DNA from 3 places in the Streptomyces sp. NPDC053755 genome. Region 1 is predicted to be linked to each of the others. Evidence: riboswitches for the same ligand, from Rfam matches in the RefSeq annotation. Region 1 holds a riboswitch; each other region holds the start of a gene.
What was found. Region 1 has a riboswitch for cobalamin ahead of AB0K65_RS25540 (energy-coupling factor ABC transporter permease). Riboswitches for the same ligand answer to the same signal wherever they lie in the genome.
Positions count from the first base shown of each region.

Region 2: it holds a riboswitch for cobalamin, as region 1 does, so the genes downstream of both, AB0K65_RS27170 (ABC transporter substrate-binding protein) here and AB0K65_RS25540 (energy-coupling factor ABC transporter permease) in region 1, are expected to answer to the same signal.
Region 3: it holds a riboswitch for cobalamin, as region 1 does, so the genes downstream of both, AB0K65_RS24305 (cobalamin biosynthesis protein) here and AB0K65_RS25540 (energy-coupling factor ABC transporter permease) in region 1, are expected to answer to the same signal.

Region 1 is NZ_JBFASK010000031.1:43,026-53,300, reverse strand. It holds gene AB0K65_RS25565 (hypothetical protein) at 1-10, opposite strand, end outside; gene AB0K65_RS25560 (ALF repeat-containing protein) at 677-4,006, shown strand; gene dhaK (dihydroxyacetone kinase subunit DhaK) at 4,292-5,284, shown strand; gene dhaL (dihydroxyacetone kinase subunit DhaL) at 5,446-6,021, shown strand; gene AB0K65_RS25545 (PTS fructose transporter subunit IIA) at 6,018-6,425, shown strand; cobalamin riboswitch at 6,469-6,709, shown strand; gene AB0K65_RS25540 (energy-coupling factor ABC transporter permease) at 6,738-7,436, shown strand; gene AB0K65_RS25535 (energy-coupling factor ABC transporter substrate-binding protein) at 7,436-7,777, shown strand; gene cbiQ (cobalt ECF transporter T component CbiQ) at 7,784-8,533, shown strand; gene AB0K65_RS25525 (ATP-binding cassette domain-containing protein) at 8,530-9,375, shown strand; gene AB0K65_RS25520 (NADPH-dependent 2,4-dienoyl-CoA reductase) at 9,798-10,275, shown strand, end outside.
Region 2 is NZ_JBFASK010000036.1:30,172-40,446, forward strand. It holds gene AB0K65_RS27130 (collagenase) at 1-2,039, opposite strand, end outside; gene AB0K65_RS27135 (aminopeptidase P family protein) at 2,230-3,600, shown strand; gene AB0K65_RS27140 (DUF6215 domain-containing protein) at 3,667-4,416, opposite strand; partial or broken gene AB0K65_RS27145 (potassium transporter TrkA) at 4,648-4,917, shown strand; partial or broken gene AB0K65_RS27150 (cation:proton antiporter) at 4,932-5,202, shown strand; gene AB0K65_RS27155 (hypothetical protein) at 5,267-5,731, opposite strand; gene AB0K65_RS27160 (hypothetical protein) at 5,820-7,139, opposite strand; gene AB0K65_RS27165 (methyltransferase domain-containing protein) at 7,280-7,918, opposite strand; cobalamin riboswitch at 8,062-8,245, shown strand; gene AB0K65_RS27170 (ABC transporter substrate-binding protein) at 8,392-9,375, shown strand; gene AB0K65_RS27175 (iron ABC transporter permease) at 9,393-10,275, shown strand, end outside.
Region 3 is NZ_JBFASK010000028.1:35,761-46,035, reverse strand. It holds gene AB0K65_RS24335 (neutral zinc metallopeptidase) at 1-759, shown strand, start outside; gene AB0K65_RS24330 (VOC family protein) at 832-1,236, shown strand; gene AB0K65_RS24325 (hypothetical protein) at 1,292-2,701, opposite strand; gene AB0K65_RS24320 (hypothetical protein) at 2,974-4,101, opposite strand; gene AB0K65_RS24315 (inorganic phosphate transporter) at 4,556-5,818, shown strand; gene AB0K65_RS24310 (hypothetical protein) at 5,830-6,051, shown strand; cobalamin riboswitch at 6,160-6,305, shown strand; gene AB0K65_RS24305 (cobalamin biosynthesis protein) at 6,338-7,318, shown strand; gene AB0K65_RS24300 (cobyric acid synthase) at 7,315-8,862, shown strand; gene AB0K65_RS24295 (putative cobaltochelatase) at 8,909-10,275, shown strand, end outside.

The DNA of each region.
Region 1 (10,275 bases):
GTGCCTTCATGCCTGTTCCAGTCGTCGGTTCCGGTCCTGCCCGGAAGAGGTGTGCCGTACTGATGTGAAGGCTCGTGTCCAGCCAACCGGAGACGCGCCCATGGCATCTCGATGGCGTAAAGCCCCCGACTTCGAGCCGGATCCTAACCGAACACCGGGCCCGCAAATCAAGTCCGCGAAAACAAGCATGACGTGCCGTCAATGGAATGCGGGAACTTCCGGCTCACGCGAAGTGCGGAGGCCGAAGCGTGCCAGGAGGGCGGTTACGCGCCCCTCGATGACGCGATCAGAGAACCCGCCACGCGTGACCTGCCTCACATCCACCCCGAGGTAACGCCGTTCGTTTCACTGCGACTTGCCGCTTTATCGCCCGATTCGCGAGTCATGTTTCAGCCATGAGGTGGCTTGTTCAAGCGCCGGTAATAAACGGAAGTTGATTGCTCATCAACTAGCGTCTGGTCATTGCCGCGCGTGCCACGTAAGGTCATGCCGCGCGCCCCTCGGGTCTTGCATGTCTGCCATGGCCCGACGAATAAGAACGCGATTCACACTTGCTGTCCTGGCTCGGGCCGCACTGTTTTGCGGGCGTGCCAGGCGTCGAAAGCGAAGGACCGTTTTGGACACCACCTATTGGAGTAGACGGCGCGTTCTCGGCGCCATTGCGGCCACGACTGCCGTGGTCACCACGTCCAGCCTCGTCCTCAATCCCGTGGCCGCGTGGGCCGATACGCCGCCCGTCGGCGACGACGACGGCGACCCGTTCCTGCTGCCGGACACCGACCGGGCGAAGGTCGTCAAGGAGTGGATGCTCGGCGGCCAGGCCGTACGTGCCGCCGCCGCCGCGGCGCTGACCGGCTCCGACGCCGACGTACAGAACTTCCTGAACGTCAGGCTCGCCATCGAGACCGCCGAGGATAACCGCGCGACCGTCATGAGCGGCCTCGCGGTGGGTGGCAAGGGCACCAGGCGAGAGGCCACGGCGGCGATCAACGGCGGCGACGCCGCCATCTCCGCGTATCTCGCGGGCGGCTTCAGAGCCGCCATCATGGAAGACCTCAGGGTGGCCACCGCCACGGTGATGGGCCGGGGCGGCAAGGGAGTGAACCGCGCGGGCGACGCCGCCCTGAACGACGGCTCCCAGGCGGCCCTCGAGAAGTTCCTGACGGAGGGCCAGTACAGCGCGCGGCTGCAGGACATGCGCGTCGAGGTCTCCCGGATGCTGGTGCAGGCGGGTCCGGAGGTGCAGAAGTACGCCGACCGCGCGCTGTCCGGCACCGAGTCCGACGTCGAGTGGTTCCTCGAGACCGGGCAGCACATCGCCCGTGCCCGTGACCAGGAACGCGCGACGATCGAGGAGCTCGTCGCCGTCGTCACCCGCGAGGGCAACAAGGCCGACGCGAAGACGAAGGAGGCCGAGGAGGCCTCCGCACGTGCCGTCGAAGCCGCGAGCAAGGCCCGGGAGGCCGCCGAGAAGGCGGCCTCCGAGGCCCAGCAGGCGCAGGACGACGTCGCCAAGGCCGGCAAGGCGGCGCGCAGGGCCGGGGACGCGGCCAGGGGAGCGGCCGACGCCGCCCGAGTCGCGATCAACGCCTCGCACGCCGCCGTCCAGGCGTCGCGCCGCGCCTCGTACGCCGCCGCGGCCGCGAGTCAGGCCGCCGCCAACGCGGGATCCGCCGCCGCCCGCGCCTACCAGGCCGCCATCGCCGCTTCCAGGGACGCGACCCAGTCGGGCTGGGCCAAGGAAGCCGCCGTCGCCGCCCGGAACGCCGCGGCCAGGGCGCGCGACGCGGCCGCGGCCGCCGACCACGCCGCCAACGCCTCGCGGGCCTCTGCGGGAGCGGGGGCCGCCGCCGCGTCCGCGGCACGGAACGCCGCGGCCGCCGCCAAGGCCTCGACGGATGCCGCCGCGGCGTCGGGCGCCGCCCAGTCGCAGGCCGCGGAGGCCAAGCGGCAGGCGCAGATCGCCTCCACGAACGCCACGATCGCCACCAACGCCGCCGGCACGGCGCAGGCTCTGGCCAACGCGTCGGCGGCGGCCGCCCGGACCGCGCGCGACGCCGCCAACAGCGCGGCCGCGCATGCCGAGAAGGCCGCGGACGCCGCCGAGTGGGCCGTGCAGTACGCGGGCCAGGCCGTGGACTACGCCAACAAGTCCACGCAGTTCGCCAACGAGGCCACCACGGCCGCGAACAACGCCACCGAAGCGGTCGTCAAGGCGGTCGAGGTGGAGAAGGCCGCGCGCGAGGCCGAGTGGCAGCGGCTGGACGAGGACATGCAGCGCGCGATCGAGGAGGTCCGCCTTCTCGCGCAGATCGAGGCCGAGGAGAGGGCCGAGACGGAGCGGAAGCGGACCCAGGCGGAGCAGACCGTCCAGGCCACGAAGGACCTCGTCGCCCAGGCCGAGGCCGCGCTGAAGGCCGGGGACGCCACCGGCGCCGCCGCGCTCGGGCGCAAGGCCGCCCTCGCCCTGATGGAGTCCAAGGGCAGCTGGTCCCAGGAGGCCGCCCGGTTCGCCCTGGCGGGCACGGACTCCGAGGTGCACGCGTGGATCGAGGTCGACCGCCGGATCGCTCAGCGGCAGGACGACCGGGAGACCACCCTCTACATCGCCAGGACCTCTCCCCCGGCGGTCGCCTTCGCCGCGACCGCGGCGCTGGAGAGCACCGACCCGGATGCCGTGGCGACGTTCCTCGCCACCGGAGCGATGCAGGCCGCCGCGACGGACAACCGCGTCGCGGTCAACCGCGTCCTGGCCGAGAATCCCGGGCGCGCGGTGACGGCGGCGGCGCACGCGGCGCTGGACGCCGGGACCGCGCAGGCGCTGTACGACTTCCTCGCCGTGGAGCTCGAGAAGGCGCTGCGCGAGGACGACGCGGTGGCCACCTCCACCCTCCTGCACACCGGTGGGAACTACACCAAGGCCCATGCCCAGGTCGCGATGGAGGGCCCGGCGTGGATGCGTCGCAACTTCGTCGCCACGGCGCAGTACGACTCCGCCGAGCTCGATCACGACTCCTCCTCGCACATCGCCGCCATGCAGGGCGCGATCGCCGCGGCGGCCAAGATCGCGCACAAGGCGCAGGAGGACGCCGCCCGTGCCCAGGAGGCGGCGGCCAAGGCCCGAAACGCGGCCGCCGAGGCGTTGCAGTGGGCCGACAGGGCCCAGCAGTCTGCGGCGCAGGCGGCTACCGCGGCGCAGCAGGCGAACGTACTGGCGAACAACGCCGAGCAGTCCGCGAAGGAGGCGCAGGCCTCCGCCGACAAGGCCAGGTACGCGGCCTCCAACGCGCGCATCGCCGCACGCTCGGCGAACTTCGCGGCCAGCCGTGCGCTCGCCTCGGCCCGCAGCGCGATCGCGTCCGCCAACTCCGCTCAGGCCTCGGCCGCCCGCGCCCGTGCCTCGGAGTGGCAGGCCAACCAGAACGCCGAGGCCGCGGCGACGGCCGCGAGCCAGGCCTGGCAGATCGAGGGCGAGAAGCGAAAGGCCGAGGTCGCCGCGAGGGCCCGGGAGGCCGCCGTCGAGGCCCAGGCGGCCAAGCAGGCCGGGGTCAACCAGTGCAACGTCGCCGACTACGACTCCGTCAAGAGCGAACCGGAGTTGGGCAGCGCGAAGTGGTGGGCCGAGTACACCCACTCGGCCGCCGTGGTCGCCGGCTTCGCGGGCGTCGGCGTGGGGCTCATCGGTATCGGCGTCGGCCTCTTCCACCCTCCGGCCGGCGCGCTCATCGTGGCCGCGGGCTTCGGGATCGGTGTCGGCGCCGCCATCCTCGACGTGACCAGCGCGGTCTTCTACGGGGTCGGCTACGGCTGGAAGAGCAAGGAGTTCAAGAAGCAGGCCGCGATCGCGGGTCTGAGCGCCCTGATGCTCGGCCAGTCCCGGTGGATCCACGGCGCCGCGCACCTCTCCAAGAAGGGCGCCCACGCGCTCCACGAGGTCTCCCAGGTGGCGCAGGAGGCGGTGTCGCCGATCGTCAGCTGGCTGAGCGGCAAGAAGAAGAAGCACTGACGCTCCGAGCGCGGGCGGCGGCTCGCGCGGAAGGCGCCTGATCCGGCACGTGCCCGGGTCAGGCGCCTTTCCGGCATGCCCGGCACCCGGTTTCCGGGAAGGACACGGCACCGCGCCCGGTCACGGGAGACGGGACGCGGGTCGTCCCCCGGGGTGGTGCGGCGACGGGCCTCGGAGGCAGGCACGAGGCGGTACGGCAGGTGATGGGGGCCGCGCGCCTGGGGAAGGGTGACGGGGGAAGGACACAGCCGGAACCGCACCGTCGAGCGCTGCCAGGAGAGAGCCATGAGAATGCTGATCAACGTCCCGGAGACCGTGGTCGCCGACGCGCTGCGGGGCATGGCGGCCGCGCATCCCGAGCTCGTCGTGGACGTCGAGAACCGTGTGGTCCTGCGGCGGGACGCGCCGGTCGCCGGGCAGGTCGCCCTGGTGTCCGGGGGCGGGTCCGGGCACGAGCCGTTGCACGCGGGTTTCGTGGGGCCGGGGATGCTGGCGGCGGCGTGCCCGGGCGAGGTCTTCACGTCACCCGTGCCGGACCAGATGGTGCGGGCCGCCGCCGCGGTGGACAGCGGGGCGGGGGTGCTGTTCGTCGTCAAGAACTACACCGGGGACGTGCTCAACTTCGAGATGGCCGCCGAGCTCGCCGAGGACGAGGGCATCCAGGTCGCCCGGGTCCTGGTCGACGACGACGTGGCCGTGACGGACGGCCTCTCCACCGCCGGGCGGCGCGGGACGGGTGCGACGCTCTTCGTGGAGAAGATCGCGGGAGCCGCCGCCGAGGAGGGCGCTCCGCTGGAGCGCGTCGAGGCCCTCGCCCGGCGGGTGAACGGGCGGTCGCGCTCCTTCGGCGTGGCGCTGAGCTCCTGCACGACACCCGCGAAGGGCAGCCCCACCTTCGACCTGCCGCAGGGCGAGCTGGAGTTGGGGATCGGCATCCACGGCGAGCCGGGGCGGGAGCGGCGCGCGATGATGACCTCGCGGGAGATCGCGGACTTCGCCGTCGATGCCGTACTGGACGACCTGCGGCCGTCGGGTCCCGTCCTCGCGCTGGTCAACGGCATGGGGGCCACGCCGCTGCTCGAGCTGTACGGGTTCAACGCCGAGGTGCAGCGGGTGCTCGGCGAGCGCCGGATCCCGGTCGCCCGGACCCTCGTCGGGAACTACGTGACCTCCCTCGACATGGCCGGCTGCTCGGTGACGCTCTGCGAGGCCGACGAGGAACTGCTACGCCTGTGGGACGCGCCCGTGCGGACGGCTGCCCTGCGCTGGGGCCGGTGAGAAGGAGAGTGCCCGAAGTGACCGGACCGACCGAGCCGACCGCTGGACCCGTACCGAACGCACCGACCGGCCCCGGCAGCGCCGCCGCGGCACGCGCGTCGGCCGACGCCGCCCGACCGCCGGCGGCCCACGGGGCCGACGCGCTCGACGCCGCGTTCTTCCTGCAGTGGCTGGCGATCGCCGCGGCCGCCGTCGACCGGGAGGCGGACCGACTGACCGATCTCGACTCCGCGATCGGCGACGCCGACCACGGAGCCAACCTCAGGCGGGGTTTCGCCGCCGTGACGGACCTCCTGGAGAAGGAACCCCCCGCGACGCCGGGAGGCGTGCTCACCACCGCGGGGCGACAGCTGATCTCCACCGTCGGCGGCGCCTCGGGGCCGCTGTACGGGACGCTCCTGCGCCGTACCGGCAAGGCGCTCGGCGAGGCCCCGACCGTGACGCGCGAGGCGTTCGCCGAAGCGCTGGCGGCCGGGGTCGCCGCCGTCGCGCAGCTCGGTGGGGCGCACGTCGGCGACAAGACGATGCTGGACGCGCTCGTCCCGGCGGCCGAGGCCCTGCGCGAGTCCTTCGAGGCGGCCCGGACGGCGGCCGAGGAGGGCGCGCTGGCCACCGTGCCCCTCCGGGCGCGCAAAGGCCGCGCCGGCTATCTGGGCGAGCGCTCGATCGGGCACCAGGACCCGGGTGCCGCCTCGTCCGCGCTGCTGGTCGCCGCCCTCGCGGAGGTGGCCCCGTGACCGGCGGCCGGGTCGGCATCGTCCTCGTCTCGCACAGCGCCGCCGTGGCCTCGGCCGTCGCCGAACTCGCCAGGGGACTCTCCGGTGGCGGCGCCACCGCGCCGATCCTGCCCGCAGGAGGGACCCCGGACGGCGGTCTCGGCACCAGCTCCGCGCTGATCGCCGAGGCCGCGAAGGCGGTCGACCAGGGCGCCGGTGTCGCCCTGCTGGTCGACCTGGGCAGCGCCGTGCTGACCGTCAAGGCGCTCCTCGCCGACGGCGACGAACTTCCGGAGGGGGCGCGGCTCGTGGACGCGCCCTTCGTCGAGGGGGCGATCGCCGCGCTCGTCACGGCCACGGCCGGCGGGGATCTGGCCGCCGTGGAGGCGGCGGCCGCGGAGGCGTACACGTACCGAAAGGAGTGAGAGAGGGCGCGAGAGACTCGTCACACACCGTCCGCACGGGCCTCCGTGTTGTGATGCGCCTGGTCAACCCACTAATGTCACAGCGCCTTGGTGTACGGGAAACCGGTGCGGTACCGGTGCGGCCCTCGCCACTGTGATCGGGAAGTCCGGCTCCACCCTCTGGGGGGCAAGACCCTTCAGGGGAGCCACTGCACCACCGCGGGAGACCGTTGCGGTGTGGGAAGGCGGAGCCGCGACGGCATGACCCGTCAGCCAGGAGACCGGCCAAGGTGCGTTGTCCATCCACGAGGTGCTGGAGAGGGTCTCCCGATCATGCATATAGCCGAGGGCTATCTACCCCCCGTGCACGCGGCCGCCTGGGGCGTCGCGTCCGCCCCCTTCGTCGTCCACGGCGTCCGTGCCCTGACCCGCGAGGTCAAGGCCAATCCCGAGTCCACCCTGCTGCTGGGTGCGTCCGGTGCGTTCACCTTCGTTCTGTCCGCTCTCAAGCTCCCCTCGGTGACGGGGAGTTGCTCCCACCCCACCGGCACGGGGCTGGGGGCGATCCTGTTCCGGCCGCCGGTGATGGCGGTCCTCGGCACGATCACCCTGCTGTTCCAGGCCCTGCTGCTCGCGCACGGCGGGCTCACCACGCTCGGCGCCAACGTCTTCTCGATGGCGATCGTCGGACCCTGGGCCGGGTACGGGGTGTACCGGCTGCTGCGGCGGTTCGACGTGCCGCTGATGGTGAGCGTCTTCTTCGGAGCGTTCGTCGCCGACCTGTCCACGTACTGCGTTACCAGCGTGCAGCTCGCGCTGGCCTTCCCGGACCCGGGAAGCGGCGTCGTGGGCGCGCTCGCCAAGTTCGGCTCCATCTTCGCCGTCACGCAGTTGCCGCTGGCGGTCAGCGAGGGCCTGCTGACGGTGCTCGTGATGCGGCTGCTGACGCAGTCGAGCAAGAGCGACCTGACCCGGCTCGGGGTGCTGCTCCCGGGCGACCGGAAGACCGAGAAGGCGGAGGCGAGCGCGTGATGAGCCGTAACGCGAAGATCAACACGCTGCTGCTGCTCGTCGTGGCCGCCCTGGCCGTGCTCCCGCTGGTGCTGGGGCTCGGGGACCACAAGGAGGAGCCCTTCGCCGGGGCCGACGGCGAGGCGGAGGCGGCGATCACGGAGATCGCTCCCGACTACGAGCCGTGGTTCAGCCCGCTCTACGAGCCCCCGTCCGGCGAGATCGAGTCGGCGCTGTTCTCGCTCCAGGCCGCCCTCGGCGCCGGTGTCCTCGCCTACTACTTCGGGCTGCGCAAGGGCCGCAGGCAGGGCGAGGCCCGGGCCGGGGCCAAGCCGCCGGCGACGCCGTCCGGCGACGAGTAGGCGCGGATGCTGCCGATCGACGCGGCGGCGCACAGCAGTCGCTGGCGCCGCCGTCATCCGTGCGAGAAGGCGGCTCTGGGTTTCGGCCTGACGCTGTGCGCGGTGTGCCTGCCGCCGTGGCCGGGGGCCGTGCTCGTCGCCGCGGCCACCCTCTCGGTGCTCCTCGGTCCGGCCGGTGTCCCGGGACGCCGGCTGTGGCGGGCGTTCCGCGTTCCGCTGGGCTTCTGCGTGACGGGCGCGGTTCCGCTGCTGTTCGAGGTGGGCGGTCCGCGCGGTGTCGTCGCCCTGGCACCGGACGGTCCCGCGCACGCGGGCGAGCTGCTGCTGCGGACCGCGGCCGCCTCCCTGGGGGTGCTGCTGTTCGCGTTCACCACGCCCGTCTCGGACGTGCTTCCCCGGCTGGTCCGGGCGGGGGTGCCGGCCCCCGTCGTGGACGTCGCCCTGGTGATGTACCGGATCAGCTTCCTGCTCCTCGACGCGATGGCGAAGATCCGCCAGGCGCAGACGGCCCGACTGGGGCTGACCACGCGGGCGGCGACCTGGCGCTCGCTCGCCGGACTCGGGGCGACGGCGTTCGTGCGCAGCTTCGACCGGGCGCAGCGCCTGCAGACCGGGCTGGCGGGGCGCGGGTACGACGGGACCCTGCGGGTCCTGGTGCCCGCCGCCCCCGTCTCGCGCCGCTTCCTGGCGGCTACGGCCGGGCTGCTCGTCGGTCTCGTCGCGCTCACCCTCGTACTGGAAAGGTCCCTGCCGTGAGTCTTCGTTCCCCTGTCGTGGAGCTGGTGAGGGCGGGCTTCGCCTACGAGGACGGGCCCGCGGTCCTCGACGGGATCGACTTCGCCGTGCCGGAGGGGCGGTCGCTGGCCCTGCTCGGCAGGAACGGCAGCGGCAAGACGACGCTGCTGCGCCTGCTCAGCGGTGGTCTGCGGTGCGCGAGCGGCGCCCTGCGGCTGGACGGCGAGGAGGTGTCGTACGACCGCAAGGGGCTGACCCGGCTGCGGACGACGGTCCAGCTGGTCGTGCAGGACCCGGACGACCAGCTGTTCGCGGCCTCGGTGGGTCAGGACGTGTCGTTCGGGCCGATGAACCTGGGGCTGCCGGAGGAGGAGGTACGGCTCCGGGTGCGCGAGGCCCTGGAGGCGCTGGACATCGCGGCCCTGGAGGACCGGCCGACGCATCTGCTGTCGTACGGGCAGCGCAAGCGGGCGGCGATCGCGGGAGCGGTGGCGATGCGTCCGCGCGTGCTGATCATGGACGAGCCGACGGCCGGGCTTGATCCGCACGGTCAGGAGCGGCTGCTCGACGTGCTGGTGCGGCTGCGGGACGCGGGGACGACGGTGGTCATGGCGACCCATGACGTGGATCTGGCCCTGCGCTGGGCGGACGAGGCGGCGGTCCTCGCCCCGGACGGCCTGCGGACCGGGCCGGTGACCGACCTCCTCGCGGACGACGCGCTGCTCTCCTCGGCACGGCTCCGCCGGCCGTGGGGCATGGCCGTCGCCCGGCTGCTGCGCGCCCACGGCCTGCTGTCCGCCGACGCCGACGGTCCCCGCACGGCGGAGGAGCTGGACGCCTGGGCGGGGGCGGGCAGGCCGTAGCGGGCGGACGCCGACCGAGCCGGGGCTGAGCGGGACGGGCGCCCGTCCGAGCGCCTCAGCGGGCGGGGGGACCGGTACGGGTCCCACCCCGCCCGCCGCCCGTGTGCGGCGGCCGGCACGGGGTCGTGTCCGTCCACCCCTGGCGGTGGGGACCCGGAGCCCTTCCGCCCGCGGCCGGCCCGCACCGGCCCCCGTCCGTCGCTGGGGGACCCGCCCGCGGGCCATCCGTCCGTGGGGCGGGGCGGGTGGACTCCGTCCGTTCGTGGGGGCGGGGCGGGTCGGCTCCCCCAGTCCGTGGGGCGGGCCGGGTCCGTGCCCGGACGTAGCGCAGATCACGCCCCCACCGTTATGCAACTTGTTGCACAAGTCGCCTCGGGTCGTCTACAACAGGGCGTGACGATCCTGCGCGAGGAGGCGCCCCGATGGCCCCGACCACCCCGTACCCGCACCTGCTGAGCCCGCTCGACCTCGGCTTCACCACCCTTCCCAACCGGGTGCTCATGGGGTCCATGCACGTCGGGCTCGAGGAGACCGAGAACGGCTTCGCGCGGATGGCCGCCTTCTACGCCGAGCGTGCCCGCGGCGGAGTCGGCCTCATCGTGACCGGCGGCATCGCCCCGAACGAGGCCGGTCGCCCCTGGGACGGCGGCGCCAAGCTCAGCACCGACGAGGAGGTCGCCGAGCACCGGCTCATCACCGACGCCGTGCACGAGGCCGGCGGCAGGATCGCGATGCAGATCCTGCACTTCGGGCGGTACGCCTACCACCCCGCCCTCGTCGCGCCCAGCCCGATCCAGGCGCCGATCAGCCCCTTCGTACCGAACGAGCTGACCGATGCCGAGGTCGAGCAGACGATCGAGGACTACGCCCGCTGCGCCGAGCTGGCCAAGGCCGCCGGAT
Region 2 (10,275 bases), on a different contig from region 1:
AAGAGGTCGTCGACCCTGGCGATCTGCGCGTCGAGGAAGCGGTCGTAGCCTCGCTGCGTGTAGGTGTCCGCGCCGAGCCGGTGGCGCCACGCGTCGTAGCCGGCGACGTCGTTGCCGCGCAGGTGGGTGTACATCTCGCGGAGCACCGAGGGCCTCTCGGTCCACAGGTACTCGAAGAAGGTCCCGGCGTAGCTGTAGAAGCGGAAGCCGTCGCCTTCGTAGGTGGCGTTCAGTATCTGCTCGACGGTCATCCTCGGGCCGCCGCCCGCGGTGTCGGCGATGATGCTCTTGACCAGGGACTTGCGCACGGCGATGCCGTTGTCGCGGGTGGCTCCGTCGAAGAACTCGGCGGTGCCCTCGTCCATGGCGGTCGTCCTGTCCCCTTCGTACCAGGGGCCCTCACCGAAGAATCCGGGCACGGCGAACCGGCCGTTGAGGTAGTGCGTGTACTCGTGCCGGAAGAGCTCCTCGAGCGTGAGCGAGGAGTCCTGCGGGACACGGCGCTGGTACGTGTAGAAGGTGGCGCCCTTCTCGATGTAGATCCCGCCGTTGTTCGTGTCGTAGCCGGTCAGGATGGGGTGGTAGTTCTCGTAGTCGGCCCGCGAGGCGTACAGCACGATGGTGAGCGTGGTGTTGGGGTCCCCGGCGAGCGGCTGTTCGGTGCCCAGGACCCGGTGGTACTGCGCCTTGACCTGCTTGGCGGCGTAGTACAACTGGTCGACGGTGGCCCGGTCCAGGCCGGTGCGGACCTTGATGGCGCCGTTGTCGTAGGTGTAGGTGTACGGGAAGATCCGCTTCTCGATGTCCTCCTTGCAGACTCCGTACGGCTCGCACGCCTCGTAGAAGCCGAGCCAGGAGACGAGCTTGGCCCACGGCTGGCTGCCGTCACCGAACGTCGAGCGGGCGACGGGCAGAAGGGCGCCGAGGTCGGGGACGATCCGGTCCCGGAGGGCGGCGATCTGGCCGAAGCGGCCGTACTCTCCGAGGGCGTCGCGCGCGACCCAGGCGTTGGCGGTGCCCTTGAGGTGGGCGTGGCCGGCGAAGGCCTTGAAGGCGGCGCGGTAGGAGTCGTCCGCGGTCACGGCCGCGTGGAACGCGGTGTCGGCGTTCCCCGGGTAGACGCCGAGGTAGTTGACGGACAGCGCGGCGAGCGCGGCGCCCGCCCAGGCCGGGTCCAGGTGGGTGGCCGGGTGGGACGGGTCCATGGTGGCCAGGACCTTCTTGATCAGTCCGGTCTGGTGTGCGCGCAGGCCCGGGGCGCTGCCCGCGTAGAGCGCCTCGCGCAGGGTGCGGGCGTTGGCCGCGGTGACGTCGAAGGTGCGGGCGGCGGCGCCGAAGTCGGCGATGGCGCGCCGCATGGCGTCCACGGTCGGGGCGTCCGTGATGTCGATCTCGGAGCGGGTGTGGTCGTGGTAGGCCACGGCGTGCAGGTACGTGAACATCTCCTCCAGGTGGGAGGAGTTCCGGCCGTCGTGAGTGGCGGCCAGGGCGGATATGCGGCGGGACACGGCCTGGACGTGCGCGTCGGACATGACGGGCGTCAGGCGGGCGTCCCAGGTCCAGATCAGGCCGCGCAGACAGTCGTCGGCGAGGACGGCCGGGTCGCCGAGGAAGTCCGCGAACTGTTCCGGCGCGAGGCGCGTGATCCCGTCGAGGGTGCAGGGGACGCCCGCGGCCGTCCGTGCCGTGCGGGCGGCGAGCTTCTCCGCACGCGGGGACGGCGGTGCGGCGGTGGAGGCTCCGGGGACGCGGCCGTCGGCGGTGCGGGCTCCGGGGGCGGACGAGGAGGCCGGCGCCTTCCTCCGCTCCGAGGCGAGGCGGTCGACCTCGTCGAAGGGGTCGGCGCCGGGCGCGCCGGAGGCGAACGCGCCCGCCGAGGGGGGCGGGACGGCTCCGGGGGCGCTCGCCGGCGCGGACGTCGGGGCCGCGGCGGAGCCGGGTGCGGCGGTCGAGGTCCACGCCTGGCCGGCCGTGGTGAGGAGGGTGACCGCCACGGCGGCCGACAGGAGGGACGTGCGCGCGGCTCTGTGCTGGGACACCAAGTGCTCCTGGGGGGTGGGAGGTGGGGGAAGTGGTGCGCTGGACGCGGCGACGGACGCGTCAACCGCCGCGTGCCGCACGGAGGTTGACGGAGAGGAACATGCCGCGATGTGAGCTGTAACATAGTAATGTGAAATTGCACTGACAAGCCCTGTGCGCCCACCAGTTCGCTTCTTCACGAGGAGCCCCGTGACCGACTCCCCCGCGCGCCTGCACATCGGCAGCCACGACCTGCAGGTGTCTCCCGATCTGTCCCGCTTCATGGGTGACGGCTGGTCGCCCTCGCCGCTGCCCGCGTCCGCCCGGGTGCCGGCACACGACTCCACCCCCGGCCGGCGTGCCCGGCTCTCGGCGCGCTTCCCCGGGGAACGGCTGATCGTCCCGGCCGGGGAGCTGACGGTGCGCTCCAACGACTGCGACCACCGCTTCCGTCCGCACAGCGCGTACGCGTGGCTGACCGGCCTGACGGGCGAGGACCAGGCGGGACACGTCCTGGTGCTGGAACCGGTCGGTCCGCAACGCCACGAGGCGGTGCTGTACCTGCGCCCCCGGTCGCCCCGCGCGGAAGGCGAGGACGCGTTCTTCCGGGACCGCAGGTACGGGGAGTTCTGGGTCGGCCGCCGCCCCGACCTCGCGGAGGCGGAACGGCTCACGGGCCTGCGCTGCGCCCACCTGGACACCCTGGGCTCCCCGCCCGGCCGCAGGGCCTCGGAGGACGCCGAACTGGACTGCGCCCTCTCCGAGTTGCGCCTGGTGAAGGATGCCTGGGAGGTCGGGCAGCTGCAGCTCGCCGTCGACCACACCACGGCGGGTTTCGAGGACGTCGTACGGGCGCTGCCGCGCGCGCTGGCGCACACCCGCGGTGAGCGGTGGATCGAGGGGGTGTTCGGCCTGCGGGCCCGGGCGGAGGGCAACGGCACCGGCTACGACACCATCGCGGCGTCGGGCGCCCACGCGTGCGTCCTGCACTGGATACGCAACGACGGCCGGCTCGACCGGAACGACCTCCTGCTCCTCGACGCCGGGGTGGAGACCGACACCCTCTACACGGCCGACGTCACCCGTACCCTCCCCCTGTCCGGGCGCTTCTCACCGGTCCAGCGCGAGGTGTACGAACTGGTGCTGGCCGCCCAGGAGGCGGGTATCGCGGCCCTGCGGCCGGGGGCCGGCTTCCGGGACTTCCACCGGGCCGCGATGCGGGTGATCGCGGAAGGGCTGGCCGCGTGGGGCGTCCTGAAGAGCGCCGAAGGCGACCTGCACCGCAGGTACACCCTGTGCGGCAGCGGCCACATGCTGGGGCTCGACGTCCACGACTGCGCGAAGGCGCGGGCCGAGACCTACACCGACGGCGTCCTGGAGGAAGGCCACGTCCTGACCGTCGAGCCGGGCCTCTACCTCCAGCCGGACGACGAGACCCTGCCGGCGCAACTGCGCGGCATCGGCGTCCGCATCGAGGACGACCTCGTCGTCACGGCGACGGGCGCCCGCCTGATGTCGGGCGCCCTGCCGCGCACGGTGGCGGGCATCGAGGAGTGGATGGGGAACCTGCTGGAGGGCTGATCCACGGCCGAGGGCTGATCCACGGCCGACCCCTTTACGCGCCGACGGATCGGGACGGCGGGCCGCTCACCCGTGAGCGGCCCACCCCGGCACCGTCGGCAGTACCTTCTCCGCGACACGGACCAGTACCGCGTCGCTCGGCACCGCGCCGTCCGAACGCCACAGCGACAACTCGAAGCTGTCGCCGCCGTCCTGCGGACTCCGGGCCACGGAGAGGACTCCGACGGGCACTCCCGGGCCGCTGTCCGCGTCGCTTCCGTCGAGGCGGAAGCTGATCCTGAGCGTGTGGTCCCAGTAGAGCACCGCCGGTCGGCCCAGGACCGTCCGCTCCTGGGCGCCGGCTCCCAGCAGGGCCGCGGATCCGGCCACGGGCAGACGGTCGTAGGTGGCCGACAGCGACACGGTGTAGGTCGCGAACTCGACCTGGGCGGAGGGGAGGGCGATCTCCTCGCCGGCGAGGCGGACGGAGCCGTCACCGCCACTGGCGCTCGTCGCCGTCTCCGTCGGCGTGCCCAGGAGGGCGGCGAGGTCGGAGCGGTGCAGCGCCGCGCACAGCTCCGCCCCCGAGACGCGCCGGGGCTGCCGGGCCCGGGTCTTCGCCGACGCCCGGCCGGCGTCCCCCGACGCCTGGCCCGCCCCTCCCGACTCCCCGTCCGCACACGTCACGGGCCGCACGGCGGCGTCGTTCGCGGACGCGTTCTCCCACACGTGCCCCACACCCACGGCGAGGGCCAGCACGGCCACCATTCCCAGGGCCATGACGGCCTGCCCCCACGCGCCCGCGCCTCTCGGAAGCGCGTCGATGTCCTCGGCCATGTCCCCCACCCGCCGTGATTCCCGCCGTGGTTCCCCGCCACGTGCCCGCGGACCTTAACCCGTGATCATCCGGCGCACCAAGGCCTTTCCGGCACGGCGCCGCTCCGGCCCTCCGCGACCTTCCTCCCACGTGCCCGGGATGCGGGCGGATCCCCGGCCCTCAGGGTGGCGACGGGGGGGCGGAGCCGCGCCTTCCGCGCCACTACGACACCACTGACCTGGGGGTTCTCCGTGCCCGCTCCTCGCCTCAGCCGGACCCCGCTACCCGGTTTCGGGGTCCGCTACGACCTCACCACCCGCGAGCACCGGCGCCTTTCGGTGATCGCCCACCGCGACGGCGCACGGACGCTCGACGCGCACCGCAGGACGATCCGGACGAGTGCGCGCTGTCCGTGAAGACCGACCGGTCGTGAGGCGGAGGCCCCGGTCGACGCGCTGATGCCCGCGCACCACAGCCCCAACCTGCCGTCCACCACCGGCCTCGGGCTGGTGACGGAACGGACGCGCCCACCCCGGTGGCCCGGGGCGAGTTCTCCATCGTGATCGCGGGCCTGGCCGTGACGGCGGGCATTCGAGCCCGCGCTCGGCCCCCTGGCCACCGCGTACGCTCTCGTCCTGGTCATCCTCGGCCCGCTCACGCCCCGCTACACCGGACCGGTCGCCACCTACCTCACCGGGCGCCGCCGCGGGAGCACCCCCGGCCCTACGCCGACGCCGGACCGGGCCCAGACCCTCTCGGAGGCGCTGGAGCCGGTGGACGACGCGGGACCCGTCGGCAGGACATGAGCGAGCGACGGACCGGAAGCGCGGGGTGAGGCACGCGGATCCGGTCCGTCGTCGTCCCGCTCGGTCAGAGGAGGACGGAAGAGAAGCTGTCCAGCTGGATCCAGGTGACCTTGTTGGTCGTCTGCGGCCCGAAGACCGTCACGACGCCCAGGGTGTTGGCCTCGACGCGGACGGCGTTGACGCCCTGGTAGTTGTTGCGGGGGCAGATCCCGCGGGTCAGCTTCGGCGGGCGGATCGTGGCGGGCAGGGTGCCCAGCTGGGCGTCGCCGGTGAAGGAGCAGGTGACCGTGCCGCGCAGTTGCAGGTACTCGGTGCCCGCGAGCCGGATGACCCGTGCCTGCGCGGGCGCCTCGGCCACGACGCCCGGGGCGAGCGTGAGGTCCGTCCAGTCGACCAGGAGCTGACACCCTTCCGGTACGTCCGCCGCGGCGGCGGGTGAGGCGGACAGCAGCGGGGTGCCGACGGCGACGGCCGGGGCGGCCAGCACCGCTCCGAGCAGGGAACGGCGGCTGGTGGTGGGGCGGTTCATGCGCGATCCTCCGGATCGGGTAGGACGGGGCGGCGAGGGGGCGGGGCGGCGACGGCCCGGGGCCGTGGGCGACCGGGACGGCGTGCCGTCATCGCCAGGCGACCGAGACGCCGTCGAGGTCGATCCACGTGATGGCGTTGTCGGCGGTGGCGCCGTACGCCCAGAGCGCGCCGTGGACGTCCGCCTCGACGCGGCAGACGCAGCGCCCGTGGAAGTTGTTCCGCGGCACGTTCTGGCGGGCCGGCCGGGTGGGGCGCAGCCGGTGCGGCAGCGTGGCGACCTTGCCGTCCGCCGTCAGGCCGGGAAAGCAGGTCAGGGTGCCGCGCAGCTGGAGGTGGGTGGTGCCGGCCATGGCGATCAGGCGGCCGCGCGGGCGCTGGGCGCCCGGGGCGGTCCCGGCTTCGAGGACGAGGTCCTCCCAGTCCGACAGCACCTTGATCCCGTCCACGGCCGGCCTGGTCGGGTACCAGCCGATCGTGACGTCGCGGGCGAACTCGCTGCCCGGCGTGGTGTTGCTGAACCCGAACAGCAGGCGTGTCTCCCCCGTCGCCGGGTCGACCTCGACGGCGAGCCCCTCGGGTTCCCGCCGCGTGAGGCCGTCGGCGCCCGTGACCACCTGCCGGTCGAGCCGCTGTCCCGTCGTCCACGAGTACGAGGTGAGGAACGTGATCCCCGGGAACTCGCTGGGAAGGGCCGGGTCCTTGTCCTTGTCGTACGGCGCCCACTGGTACACGTACAGGACGTCACCGAGGCTCGCGAACCCCTGGAAGGTGAGCTTCGGCTCCAGCGGGTAGGGCGACGGCACCGCGGGGGTGGTGTCCTCTCCGGCGGGCACCGTGAACGTCGGGCCCACCGGTGCCCAGTCGCCGGCGGCGGCGCCGGTCAGGTCGTAGCGCGTGAAGCGGCGCTCGCCGCCCTGGTGGTACATCACCGTCAGGAGGCCGTTCACCGGGTCGGTCGAAGGCCCGGTGCCGGCGGTGCTGCCGGGCGCGGTGAACTTCCGCTCCTGCGGGATCGCGGCTCCGTCGAGCACCGCCCCGTCCTCGAACCGGAACCGCGTGACGGCCTTGCCGAAGGCCGTGCCCCCGCTCGTGACATGGAGCGGGCCGACCTCGGTCCAGACGTGGCTGTCGGCGCCGACCGGTTCCACGCCCATGGCGAGACCGTGCCCGAAGCCCTTCAGCTGCATCGAGCCCGTACGCACTCCGGTCTGCCGGTCGATGCGGTTGAGGTACATGTTGCCCGCCGACGCCGTGGCCGAGCTCTCCACCTGGAGCACGAAGACGTGCCCGTTGACGGTGTCCGTCGCGATGGCCTGCGGAGCCGGGTTCTTCACCAGGTCCACGGTCTGGAGCAGCCTGCCCGTCACGCCGGACAGGTCGATGCCGTTGGTGTCCGTGTACGCCATGTTCCCTCCCCTGGGTCCTGTCCGGACCCGACCCGTCATGATCACACAGGTGTGCGAGGGGCCGAGCCGCCCCTCGCGACGGCGCGCGAGCCGGGGTGGGGAGGGCCGCACCGACCGGGCGGCTGGTCAGGCGGCTCGTTTCAGGCGGTACGGGTCAGCCGCCACACGTTGTCCACCCGGGTTCCGGACCTGCCGTCGGGCGAGGACAGGGCGCGCTCCACACCCTCCAGGGTGTCCACCCGCCAGGGGTGCGACAGGTCGAGCATCGCGAGCACGCCTTCGAGCGTGGGGAAATCGGCGTCGAACGGGTACTCGTGCTCCTCCATCCAGGAGGGCCACGCGGCGTGCATCGCGATGAGGAGGGTGCCGCCCGGCGCGACCGCTTCGGCGGCCGACCTGAGCACGCCCTCCTGGTCCAGGGCGACGGGCGACTGGAGGAACTGGGCGCTCACCAGACCGAACTCGCCCTTGGGGAAGGTCACTCCGAGTTCGTGCCGCTCGAAGGCCACGCGGTCGGCGAGACCCGCCTCGGCGGCGTGGGCCGCCGCCCGCTCGAGGGCGGTGGCGGAGATGTCCACGCCGGTCACCCGCCATCCGCGCGAGGCCAGCCACAGCACGTCACCTCCCTCACCGCAGCCCAGGTCCAGGGCGGTGCCCGGCTCCAGGCCGGCCGCCTCACGGACGAGGAGCGGGTTCGGGTCGCCGCTCCAGACGCGGGCGCTGGTGCTGTAGCGCTCTTCCCAGAACTCCGTCGGATCGGTGGGCTGCGAGGTCGGCATGAAGGCTCCTTCGGGATGGTCGCGCAGTGCCGGCGGCACCTGGGCCCAGAGTCGCCAAGGCGCGGAAAAACGTCAAACATGCTTGCCGATTCGGCAACTACGCGGCGGGGCCCGGGGCGTGCCCGCTTCCGTTCCGCTCGCGCGGAACCGTAGGATCACCTGGTCATCACCGCGACGGGAGACAGGAAGCCGGTGCGAATCCGGCACGGTCCCGCCACTGTGACCGGGGAGTGCACCCGTCGAGACGCCACTGAGCGCACGCGTGGGAAGGCTGGGGTGTACGCCGATCCGGGAGTCAGGAAACTGGCCTGTCGCGGGCCCGATCCGAGGAGCGCGGACTCCCCAGGAGGCTTTTCTTGTACCCCAGCACGTCCCGCGTGCCCGGCACGCCCCTCATCTCCGGGGCGCCTCGTACGCCCGGCACATGCCCCACCCCGCGCCGGCGTCCGGCCGCCCGTCCGCGACGCCGCTCCGTGCGCGCCGCGGCCCTGGCCCTCGCCCTGTCGGGAGTCCTGCTCACCGGCTGCGGCACCTCGCCGTCCACGGCCTCCGGCCCGAAGGGCCCCGCACCGGCCGCCAAGGGCTTCCCCGTCACCGTCGACAACTGCGGTACGCGCACCACGTACGACAAGCCACCCTCCCGGGTGGTGACGATCCACCAGCACCCCGCGGAGCTGATGCTGGCCCTCGGGCTGAAGAACCGGATGGTCGGCACGGCGTTCCCCGACTCGGACGTCCTGCCCGCTTTCCGGAAGGACTTCGCGGCGATCCCGGAACTGGCCAGGAAGGAGCCGTCGTTCGAGTCCGTCCTCGACGCGGAACCGGACTTCGTCTACGGCGGCTACGCCAGCGCGTTCTCCGAGAACGAGGGACGCTCGCGGAAGGCGTTCGCCGACGCCGGCATCGACACCTATCTCAACCGCGAGTACTGCGGGAAGAAGAAGGTGTCGATGACGGACACGTACGACGAGATCCGCGCGATCGGCTCGCTCTTCGGCGTTCCGGAGCGCGCCGACGCGCTGGTGGCCGACCTCCGGGGCCGCGTCGCGAAGACGACGGAGGCCGTCGAGGGCGCGCCCTCCGTCCCCGTCTTCGTGTACGACAGCGGCGACAAGTCCGCGTTCACCGCGGGGGGCAAGAGCCTCGGCACCGAGGTCATCCGGCTCGCCGGAGGCGCCAACGTCTTCGCCGACCTGGACGACGTCTTCGGTGACGTCTCCTGGGAACAGGTCGTCGCCCGCAAGCCGGAGGTCATCGCCATCTACGACTACGCGGGGGCGGACAGCGTCGAGCGGAAGAAGGAGTTCCTGCTGTCACAGCCGGCCCTCGCCGAGGTGCCGGCGGTACGGAACAAGCGCTTCGTGGTGCTGCCGCTGACCGCGACCCTGGTCGGGGTCCGCGCGCCGTACGCGGTGGAGGACCTCGCCCGCGGGCTGCATCCCGAGCGCTTCCGGTGACGGCCCCGGCCGACGCCGTGTCCGCCGCCGATTCCGTCCCCGTCTCCCCCGGCGCCCCCGCCCGGCCCGCGGATCCAGGCGCCCCGGGCGCCTCCGCGCGGGGCACGGCCCCGCACCGGGGGGCCGGGGCCCGCCGCCGCGCCTTCCCGGTCGCCCTCGCCGTCCTGGCGGTCGTGCTCCTGGCGTCGATGACGGCCGGCATGGCCGTCGGCTCGGTGCACGTGCCTCCCGGCCAGGTCTGGGGCATCGTGACGCACGCCCTCTTCGCCGACTGGTCGGAGCCCACCTGGTCGTCGGCGCGCGAGACCATCGTGCTCGACGTGCGGGCCCCGCGCGTGCTGCTGGGGGCGGTGACGGGCGCCGGGCTCGCGGTGGTGGGAACCGCCATGCAGGCCCTCGTGCGCAATCCCCTCGCGGAGCCGTACCTCCTGGGGGTGTCCTCGGGCGCCTCGCTGGGCGCCGTCGCGGTGATCGTCTTCGGGGTGAGCCTCTTCGGACCGGTCTCCCTGTCGGCCGCCGCGTTCGCCGGCGCCCTGCTGACCCTCCTGCTCGTGTACACCACGGCCCGGTCCGGCGGCCGGATCACCTCGGTGCGCCTGGTGCTGTCGGGGGTGGCGTTCGCCTCCGTCCTCACGGCGGTCATGGACGTCCTGCTGCTGACCAGCGACCGGGGCAACGAGGCACGGGCCGTCCTCGCCTGGACCCTCGGGGGGCTGGGCGGTGTCCAGTGGGGCACCCTGTGGCTGCCGGGCGCCGCGCTCGCGCTGGGCATCGCGGTCCTGCTGACGCGGGCCCGTTCGCTGAACCTGCTGCTGGCGGGTGAGGAGGCGGCCGCGACGATGGGACTCGACGTGGCCCGGTTCCGGGCCCGCACATTCGTGCTGCTCTCGCTGGTCACCG
Region 3 (10,275 bases), on a different contig from region 1:
TTCGGCGTGGGGCCCGAGCAGCTGGGCCTGACCTCCGGCGACCCGGCGCCCGTGGCCACCTCGTCGTCCGCGGCCGAGGTGGAGCGCAGCTGCCGGACCGGCGCCGACGCCAACGCCCGCGACGACTGCCGGATCGTCGGGGTCGTCAACAGCGTGCAGGACTTCTGGCGGGCGGAGTACGCCCGCCGGGGCGGCCGGTACGGGGACGCGCGCACGGTGGTGTTCAGCGACCGCGTCGGCACGGCCTGTGGCACGGCCACGTCGGCGGTCGGGCCGTTCTACTGTCCCGGCGACCGGCAGGTCTATCTGGACCTGGGCTTCTTCGACGAGCTGCGGACCACCTTCGGGGCGAGCGGCGGCCCGTTCGCCCAGGCGTACGTGGTGGCGCACGAGTACGGCCACCACGTGCAGAACATGATGGGCACGCTGGCCGGCGCCCAGGACGGCCGGCAGGGCGCCGGCTCCCAGGCCGTGCGGGTCGAACTGCAGGCGGACTGCTACGCCGGCGTGTGGGCGCGGCACGCGACGACCACCCCGGACGAGAAGACCGGGCGGCCCCTGCTGACCGGAGTGACGGAAGCGGACATCCGGGACGGGCTCGACGCGGCGGCCGCGGTGGGCGACGACCGGATCCAGGAGAGGTTCCAGGGCCGGGTGACCCCGGAGAGCTGGACCCACGGCTCGGCGGCGCAGCGGCAGCAGTGGTTCTCCACCGGCTTCAGGACCGGCGACATGGCGCGGTGCGACACCTTCCGCTGATTGTCGGCGGCGACTGCGAGACTGAGATCCAGGTCACATTCCGACGTGGACCGACGAGAAGGAGTGATCGGGATGGCTGAGGCACCCCATATCTGTCCGACGCTGGCGTACCAGGACGCGAAGGCCGCGATCAAGCTGCTGACCGAGGCGTTCGGCTTCACCGACACCGCGGTGTACGAAGGCGAGGACGGCAAGGTCATGCATGCCGAGCTGTCGTACGGCAACGGCATGGTGATGCTCGGCAGCAAGGGCACCGGGAGCGAGTTCGACAAGCTGATGGCCGACGCCGGCCCGGTCGGGGTGTTCGTCCACGTGGACGACGTGGACGAACACCACGCGCGTGCGGCGCAGCACGGGGTCGAGATCCTGATGCCGCCCACGGACCAGGAGTACGGCTCGCGGGACTACATGGCCCGGGACGCCGAGGGCAACATCTGGAGCTTCGGGACGTACACCCCGGGTGTCGCCGCCGGATGAGGGCCGGCCCGCCGGGCCCGCGGCCCCGCGGCGTCCTCTCGGGACACGGCCGGGGTCACGATCCCCCGGTGTGGACCTGGAAGGCCGCCCGGCGGACCGCCTTGGCCAGGGCCGGGTCGGGGTGCGCGGCGGCGAGGGCGACGAGGACCTGGACCGTGCGCGGGTGGCCGACCGCCCGGACCTCGTCGAGGAGGGCCGGAACCGTGCCCTGCACGGCGGAGTCGAGATGGCGCACCAGCAGCGCGCTCTCGCCGTGGTCGGCGACGGCCGCGGCGGTGTCCACCCAGAGCCAGGTGGCCTCCTCGCGGGTGAGCACGTCCGGGGCGTCGTCGGGGTCGGCGCCGTCGTACTCGGCCAGCCAGAGCAGGGCGTACGGGCGGAGCGAGGCCTCCTGCACGGCGGCCCGGACCTCGGCCTCGGCGGGGGCTCCCACGACCCGGAGCGCCTCGAAGGCGAGGCCGCGCAGCAGGGCGTCCTCACCGCGGGCCACGGCCAGGAGTTCGGTCACGGCGCTGGAGAGGGTGCGCGCGGCGAGCCAGGCGCGGTACTCGTCGCGGGCGGGGCCCGGAGTGAGGCGGGCGCAGCCGCGGAGCATGTCCTCGGCGGACTGCTCGATGTTGCCGGCCGGGCTCTGGGCCGCGACGCAGATCTGTTCCAGCTTGACCCAGACCGCCCAGTTGCCCAGGGGGGTCAGGGTGGCCTGGCCGTCGCCCAGGGTGAGCGCGCCGACGGCGGCGAGACCGTCCAGGGCCCAGTCGAGCAGGGCGGGGAGGCCGTCGGTGCCGCCCTCCGCGGAGTCGGCCGCTCCGCCGTCGGCGGAGGCGTCGGTGCCGGGCGCGGGGGCGGCGGCCCCCTGGGCGGGGACCTCGCAGCGCTCCTCGCGCAGCTCCTGGACGCGCTGCCGGAGCAGGTCCAGCAGGGCCGGGACGAGCACCGGCCCGGCCGAGAGCTGGAGCAGGGAGAGCACCTGGGGGACGGCCTCGACGACCTCGGCGACGGCGCTGGGCGGCACGTCCCCGGGGGCGGGGTGGACGAGGGACCAGGCGTCGAAGAGGGCGACCCAGCCGCGCAGGACGGCGGAGTCGTCGCGGTCCCAGGCGTGCAGCCGCCAGCCGGGGCGCGCGGTGGCGCCGTGGAGCTCCACGAGGCCGGCGAGCCGGGCGCGGTCCCAGCCGGTGCGCACCTGGCCGGGCGTCAGGTCGAGGGCCGCCGCGGCGCGTTCCTGCGCGGAGCGGGCCTCGAGGCCGGCCGGAGGGGTGTAGTCGGCCTCGCGGTCGACGGCGGCCCAGCGGGCGATCCGTACGGCGTCGGCCAGGACGGTCCGCGCCTGGCGGGCCAGTTCCGCGCGGGGCGGAGTGCCCTCGGGCGGCCTCGGCGCCGGCCGGGTGCGCCGCGTCGTCACGGCCCGTCGGGCGGTGGCCAGTGCCCGCGGACGGACGAGTCGGAGTCTGGAGTTGCGCGCCATTTGCTCATCAGGCTTTCGAGACGTCACGAGGGCAGTCTTCCCGCTGACGGCCCGAAAGCCCAATCGGAATGCGGATCATCGTCAGACGTGGCGGCGCGGCGACGCGGGGCGCGGCCGGGCACGCCCCGGAGCGTGTCCGGAATGTACGGGCACCCACCGGAAGGCCGAGCCCGGCGGGCGGGCCGGGGCGGGACTCCCGGGACACGCCCTGGGGGCGTCCTGCCGAGCGGGCCGGATCGGCGACCCCGGCAGGACACGCCTTGCGTCGCCCCCTAGAGCAGCGGGGTGAGGAAGCGCCGCAGGGTCTCCTCGTAGCGGACCGGGTCGGCGTTCCACATGGCGGCGTGGGGCGCCTGGTGGACCGGCTGAAGGGTGACCAGTTCGGGGCGGCGCGCGGCCAGTTCGAGGGAGGCTTCCCAGGGGGCGAGGGTGTCGTCGGGGCCGTGGAAGACCAGGGTCGGCACGCGGAGGCCGGCCGGGTCCGGGGGGTCCGGCAGCCGGTCGCCGCGCCGCCCCGACCTGCTCTGGGCCGCGTGGACGGCGAACGGCAGCAGTGGCCGGGGAACCCGGCGGGCCGCGGCGAGGTGGCGCAGCGTGGCCTGCGGGTCGAGGACCGGGGAGTCGAGCACGAGGCCGCGGACGCTGTCCCGTACGCCCGAGTCGGCGGCGGCCCGCAGGGCCATGGTGGCGCCGGTCCCCCAGCCGTGCAGCACGACGTCCACGGCGCCCCGGCGGACGGCGTAGCGGATGGCCGCGTCGACGTCCCGCCACGCGGAGTCGCCGAGGTGGGCGAGCCCGTCCGGGGAGGCCGGCGCGCCCTCGTCGCCGCGGTGGGCGACGCACAGGACGGGGATCTGCCGGCGGGTGAGGAAGGGGACGAGGTTGAGGGGGTGCCGGCGGCTGGTTCCGAGGCCGTGCACGGCGATGACCCAGGTGGGGCGGGGGCCGGGGATCAGCCAGCCGGGCAGGCTGCCCAGCTCGCCGGGGATCTCGACGTCCTCGTAGACGACGCCGACGGCGGTGCGGGGGGTGCCGGAGTGCAGCTCGGGGGTGAGCCGGACGCGGGCGCCGGGTTCGAGGGTGCCGAGCTCGACGCGCTCCAGACGCCGCACGACGGTGTCGGCGGTGTGCGGGACGCGGTCGAGGACGGGGCCGACGAAGCCGTGGAAGTCGGGACCCTCGATGCCGTACGTCCCGGGACGCAGGGAGGCGAGGCTGCGGGTCAGGGTGACCGTGCCGGGGCCGGTGGCGTGCACGGTGAGGCGTGGGTCTCCGGGCATGGGCCGCCCGGACGCCGCCTTGAGGGCGGCGTCGCCCGCGTAACGGCCGACCGCCACCGCGGCCGCGCCGACACCGATCAGAGTGGTGACGGCCGCTGCCGTCGCTGTAGCCGGGCGCACCGTCCCAGTGTCGGTACGCGGGCGGCGGACTGCCACCCGGGAAGCACGGCGGGCCGGGCGCGACGCCGCGCGGGAGGCGCCCTGGCGGCGGGTCGCCCCTCGGGGACCGCGTGCGACCGGCGCGTTGTCCCAGGGGACGCGCGAACGGCCACGGGAGAGTGACATGGGTCACTCCGGCGGGTCCCTCGTGCGGTTGAACCGGTGCACGCGCGGTCCACGGGCTGACACGGGGCGTGCGGAGCGGAAAGGAGGGAAGTCGCGTGTGCCCCGGTACGGCCCGGATTACCCGGGGTTGCGCGGTGACCGCATCGTGGACGGAAACCGCCTCCGGGACCGTAAGCGGAATGCGCCGACACCGGATCGGGTCACCACACCGCCCGGCCCAGTTCATCTTCCGTTCACCCAGGTTGCTTACGTTCGACGAGCCACTGACGTCAAACGATTGCCTGGGTAAATGGAACACATCACGCTGCTGCTCGCGATTGTGGTCGTGACAGCTCTCGTGTTCGATTTCACGAACGGTTTCCACGACACCGCCAACGCGATGGCGACGACCATCTCGACCGGTGCCCTCAAGCCCAAGACGGCGGTGGCCATGTCCGCCGTGCTCAACCTGGTCGGCGCGTTCCTGTCCGTGGAGGTCGCCAAGACGATCTCCGGCGGGATCATCAACGAACAGGGCATTCGTACCGAAGTGATCTTCGCGGCGCTCGTCGGCGCCATCCTCTGGAATCTGCTGACCTGGCTGCTCGGCCTGCCGTCCAGCTCCTCCCACGCCCTCTTCGGCGGACTCATCGGCGCGGCCGTGATGTCGGCCGGCTGGTCGGCCGTGAACGGCTCGACCATCGTCACCAAGGTCCTCATCCCCGCGATCGCCGCGCCGCTCGTCGCCGGCCTCGCCGCGATGGTGGCCACCCGCCTGACGTACCGCATCGGCGCCAGGACCGACGAGAAGCACACGGCCAAGGGCTACCGCGCCGGCCAGATCGCCTCCGCCGGTCTCGTCTCCCTCGCCCACGGCACCAACGACGCGCAGAAGACGATGGGTGTCATCACCCTGGCGCTGGTCACCGGCGGCGTCCTCGTCCCGGGCTCCAACCCTCCCATGTGGGTCGTCGTCTCCGCCGGTGTCGCCATCGCTCTCGGCACCTACCTCGGCGGCTGGCGCATCATCCGCACCATGGGCAAGGGCCTCACCGACCTGCGGCCGCAGCAGGGCTTCGCCGCCCAGACCAGCGCCGCCACGGTCATCCTGGCCTCCTCGAACCTGGGCTTCTCGCTCTCCACCACCCAGTCCTGCTCGGGTGCCGTGATGGGCGCGGGCCTCGGCCGCAAGGGCGGCGTGGTCCGCTGGTCGACCGCCACCCGGATGTTCGTCGCCTGGGGCCTGACCCTTCCCGCGGCGGGCCTGGTCGCCGCCGGCGCCGAGTTCCTCACCCAGCAGGGCACCTGGGGCATCGTCGCCGTCGCCGTCCTGCTGATCGCCGGCTCCGGAGTCATCTGGGCGCTCTCGCGCCGCAAGCCGGTCGACCACCACAACGTCACCGACGACGACACCGACGAGCCCGCGGGCGTCGTGACCACCGCCATCGCGGCCGTCACCCCGCCGCCGGCCGGTTCCGTCGCCGCCGTCGCGGACGAGGACCTCAAGACCACCATCCCCTCGCCGGCCCCCACGGACCCGGCAGCCCCCGCGGCCCCCGCCGCCGCGGTGTAAGGACGAACCACATGAAGATCGACTGGGCAGCTCTCGGCTCCGTCTTCGGAGTCAGCCTCGTGGCGACCGTCGCCCTCGTGGGCCTGTTCACCCTCGGCATCGTCGGCCTCTCCAAGCAGGAGCAGGCCGCCGCCCGGGGAGGCTCCGCCACCCTGGCCCGCACCGGCGCGTACGCCTGCTTCGCACTCTGCGCGGCGGCCGTCGCGTACGGCATCTACCTGATCGTCGTCTGACGCGTCACGACACCACCGCCGGGCGGGTCGCACCGAAAGGTGCGGCCCGCCCGGACGTCGTTGTGGGGCTTCGCACACTCTCCCGCCGCAGGTCAAGGGTGAGTTGACGGCTGTTCGCGCCGCGTGGTGGACTTCCGGGGCCATTTACGGCGGCAGAAGAGGAAGTCCGGTGCGAATCCGGCGCGGTCCCGCCACTGTGACCGGGGAGCTGATCCCCGGGAGCCAGGAACTCTCACCGCCGGTCACGTCGAGCCAGGGCGCGGACCCTGAGTGAGGACACAGCGCCATGCCTGGCCGCAGAGCAGCCACCGGTGTATTCGCGTCCACGGACGTCTTCGCGTACGGCGCCTCCGCCGGACTGGCCGTGGACCTGCTCCTCGGCGATCCGCGCCGCGGCCATCCCGTCGCCGCGTTCGGCAGGACCGCCGGAGCCGTCGAGAGCCTCCTGCGGCGCGACCACCGCGGGTGGGGCGCGCTGCACACCGCCGTCTGCGTGGGCGGCACGGCCGCCCTGGGCGCCCTCGCCGCCCGTACCGTACGGAACCGGCCCGCCGCGTCCGCCGCCCTGACCGCCGCCGCCGTGTGGGCCGTCGTCGGGGGCACGACCCTGGGCCGGGAGGCCCGGGCCGTCGGCGGGGCGCTGGCCGCCGGAGACCTGGACGTGGCCCGCGAGCGGCTGCCGCATCTGTGCGGCCGCGATCCGCAGGCCCTGGACGGTCCCGCGATGGCCCGCGCGGTCGTGGAGTCCGTCGCCGAGAACACCTCCGACGCGGTCGTCGGCGCCCTGGTGTGGGGCGCCGTGGCCGGTGTCCCGGGGCTCGTCGGCTTCCGGGCCGTGAACACCCTGGACGCCATGGTCGGCCACAAGTCCCCCGCCTACCGCCGCTTCGGCTGGGCCTCGGCCCGGCTCGACGACCTCGCCGGCTGGCCGGGAGCGCGGCTGACGGCCGTGCTCGCCGCGGCCGCGGGCGGCGATCCCCGCGGGGCGCTGCGGGCCTGGCGCGCCGACGCGGCCGCGCATCCGAGCCCCAACGCCGGCCCCGTCGAGGCCGCCTTCGCCGGAGCGCTCGGCGTGCGGCTGGGAGGGACGCTGTCGTACGGCGGCCGGGTGGAACACCGGCCGGTGCTCAACGCGGAGGGCCGGGACGTGGACGTGGCGGACATCGAGCGTGCCGTACGGCTGTCGCGCCGGGTGACCTGGCTGACGCTGGCGGTCTGTGCGACCGGACGGGCCCTGGCGGGCGCGATGAAGCGGAGGAACGCATGACAGGCGGGGGGCTGCTGGTCGCCGGGACCACGTCCGACGCGGGCAAGAGCGTCGTCACGGCGGGGATCTGCCGCTGGCTGGTGCGCAAGGGGGTGAAGGTCGCGCCGTTCAAGGGGCAGAACATGTCCCTGAACTCCTTCGTGACCAGACAGGGCGCGGAGATCGGCCGGGCGCAGGCCATGCAGGCGCAGGCCGCGCGGGTGGAGCCGACCGCCCTGATGAACCCGGTGCTGCTCAAGCCGGGCAGCGACCGCTCCAGCCAGGTCGTGCTGATGGGCAGGCCGGTGGGCGAGCTGAGCGCCCGGGGATTCTTCGGAGGGCCCGGCGGGTCGTCCCCCGGGAAGCTGCTGCACGGAGGACGGCGGCAGGAACTCTTCGAGCCGGTCCTCGCGTGCCTGGAGGAGCTGCGGAGCACGTATGACGCCGTGATCTGCGAGGGGGCGGGCAGTCCGGCCGAGATCAACCTGCGGCGCACGGACATCGTGAACATGGGCATCGCGCGGGCCGCGCGGCTGCCGGTGCTCGTGGTCGGCGACATCGACCGGGGCGGGGTGTTCGCCCAGTTCTTCGGGACCACGGCGCTCCTGGCGCCCGAGGACCAGGAGCTGATCGCGGGCTATCTCGTGAACAAGTTCCGGGGGGACGTCTCGCTGCTCGAACCCGGGCTCGACATGCTGCTCGGCCTCACGGGGCGGCGGACGTACGGCGTCCTGCCCTACGCCCACGGCCTCGGCATCGACGAGGAGGACGGACTGCGGGTCTCCCTGCGGGGCGCGGTGCGCGAGTCCGTCGTGGCGCCGCCGCTCGGCGAGGACGTGCTGCGGGTCGCGGTCTGCGCCGTGCCGCTGATGTCCAACTTCACCGATGTGGACGCGCTGGCGGCCGAACCGGGCGTGGTCGTGCGGTTCGTGGACCGGGCCGAGGAGCTCGTCGACGCGGACCTGGTGGTCGTGCCGGGCACGCGCGGGACCGTGAAGGCGCTGGCCTGGCTGCGGGAACGCGGCCTCGCCGACGCGCTGGCCCGGCGCGCGGCGGAGGGCCGGCCGGTGCTCGGCATCTGCGGCGGCTTCCAGGTCCTCGGCGTCCGCATCGAGGACGACGTCGAGTCGAAGGCGGGCGCCGTGGACGGGCTCGGGCTGCTGCCCGTCCACGTCCGCTTCGCGCCCGAGAAGACCCTGGCCCGGCCGGTCGGGGAGGCGCTGGGCGAGCGGGTGGAGGGATACGAGATCCACCACGGCATCGCCCGGGTGGACGGCGGCGAACCGTTTCTGGACGGCTGCCGGGTCGGCTCCGTCTGGGGCACCCACTGGCACGGCTCGCTGGAGAGCGACGGCTTCCGCCGGGCGTTCCTGCGAGAGGTCGCGGCGGCGGCCGGGCGCCGTTTCGTACCGGCGCCGGACACGAGCTTCGGAACCCTGCGCGAGGAGCAGCTGGACCGCCTCGGCGACCTGATCGAGGAGCACGCGGACACGGACGCGCTGCTGCGGCTCATCGAGAACGGCCCGCCGGCCGGGCTGCCGTTCATCCCTCCGGGCGCACCGTGACGCCCCGCCCCGCCCGACCCCCACGAGTTGAAGGAGTGACCGCCCGATGAGCACCCGGTATCCGTTCACCGCCGTCGTCGGCATGGACGACCTGCGGCTGGCGTTGCTGCTGAACGCCGTCAGCCCGGCGGTGGGCGGTGTCCTCGTACGCGGCGAGAAGGGCACCGCCAAGAGCACGGCCGTCCGTGCGCTGGCAGACCTGCTGCCTGAGGTGCCGGTCGTCGCGGGCTGCCGCTTCAGCTGCGACCCGGCCTCTCCCGACCCCGGCTGCCCCGACGGGCCGCACGATGACGCCCCGGCCGCCGCGCGGCCCGCGCGGATGGTCGAACTGCCCGTCGGCGCCTCCGAGGACCGGCTGGTGGGCGCGCTGGACATCGAACGGGCCCTCGCCGAAGGCGTGAAGGCCTTCGAGCCGGGGCTCCTCGCGGACGCGCACCGCGGGATCCTCTACGTCGACGAGGTCAACCTCCTCCACGACCACCTGATCGACCTGCTCCTCGACGCCGCCGCCATGGGCTCCTCCTACGTCGAGCGCGAAGGCGTCTCCGTGCGGCACGCGGCCCGCTTCCTGCTCGTCGGCACGATGAACCCCGAAGAGGGCGAGCTGCGGCCGCAGCTGCTGGACCGCTTCGGTCTGACCGTGGAGGTGGCGGCTTCCCGGGAACCCGAGCAGCGGGTCGAGGTGGTGCGCCGCAGGCTGGCGTTCGACGACGACCCCGCCGCCTTCGCCGCCCGCTGGGAGGGCGAGGAGAGCGCGCTGCGGGACCGGATCACGGCCGCGCGGGCCCTGCTGCCCCGGGTGGTGCTCGGCGACGCGGCGCTCCTGCGGATCGCCGCCACCTGCGCGGCGTTCGAGGTCGACGGCATGCGCGCCGACATCGTCATGGCCCGCACGGCGACGGCGCTCGCCGCGTGGGCGGGCCGGACGGACGTCACCTCCGACGACGTACGGCAGGCCGCGCTGCTCGCCCTCCCCCACCGCAGGCGGCGCAACCCCTTCGACGCGCCCGGCCTGGACGAGGACAAGCTGGACGAGACGCTGGAGCGGTTCAAGGCCGAGGACGAGGACCCGGATCCGGATCCCGAGGGTCCGGGCCCCGACGGTCAGGGTCCCGACGACGGGCCGGGCGGAGGCGGAGGCGGGGTGCCGCCGCAGGGCGAGGGGCCCGACGGGTCCGCTGAGAGCGCCGGCCCGGCCGAGCCGCCCCGCGAGGCGGAGCCGGAGGCGACGCCCGAGCCCGAGCCGGCGGCCCAGGACGGACCGGCCCCCGCGCCCGGCGGTGGCACCGGTCAGCGTGCCGCCGTCCGAGCCGCCGAACCGTTCCGTACGAAGATGCTCAGCGTGCCCGGACTGGGCGAGGGCGCGGCCGGGCGCCGCTCCCGGGCCCGTACCGAGCACGGCAGGACGACCGG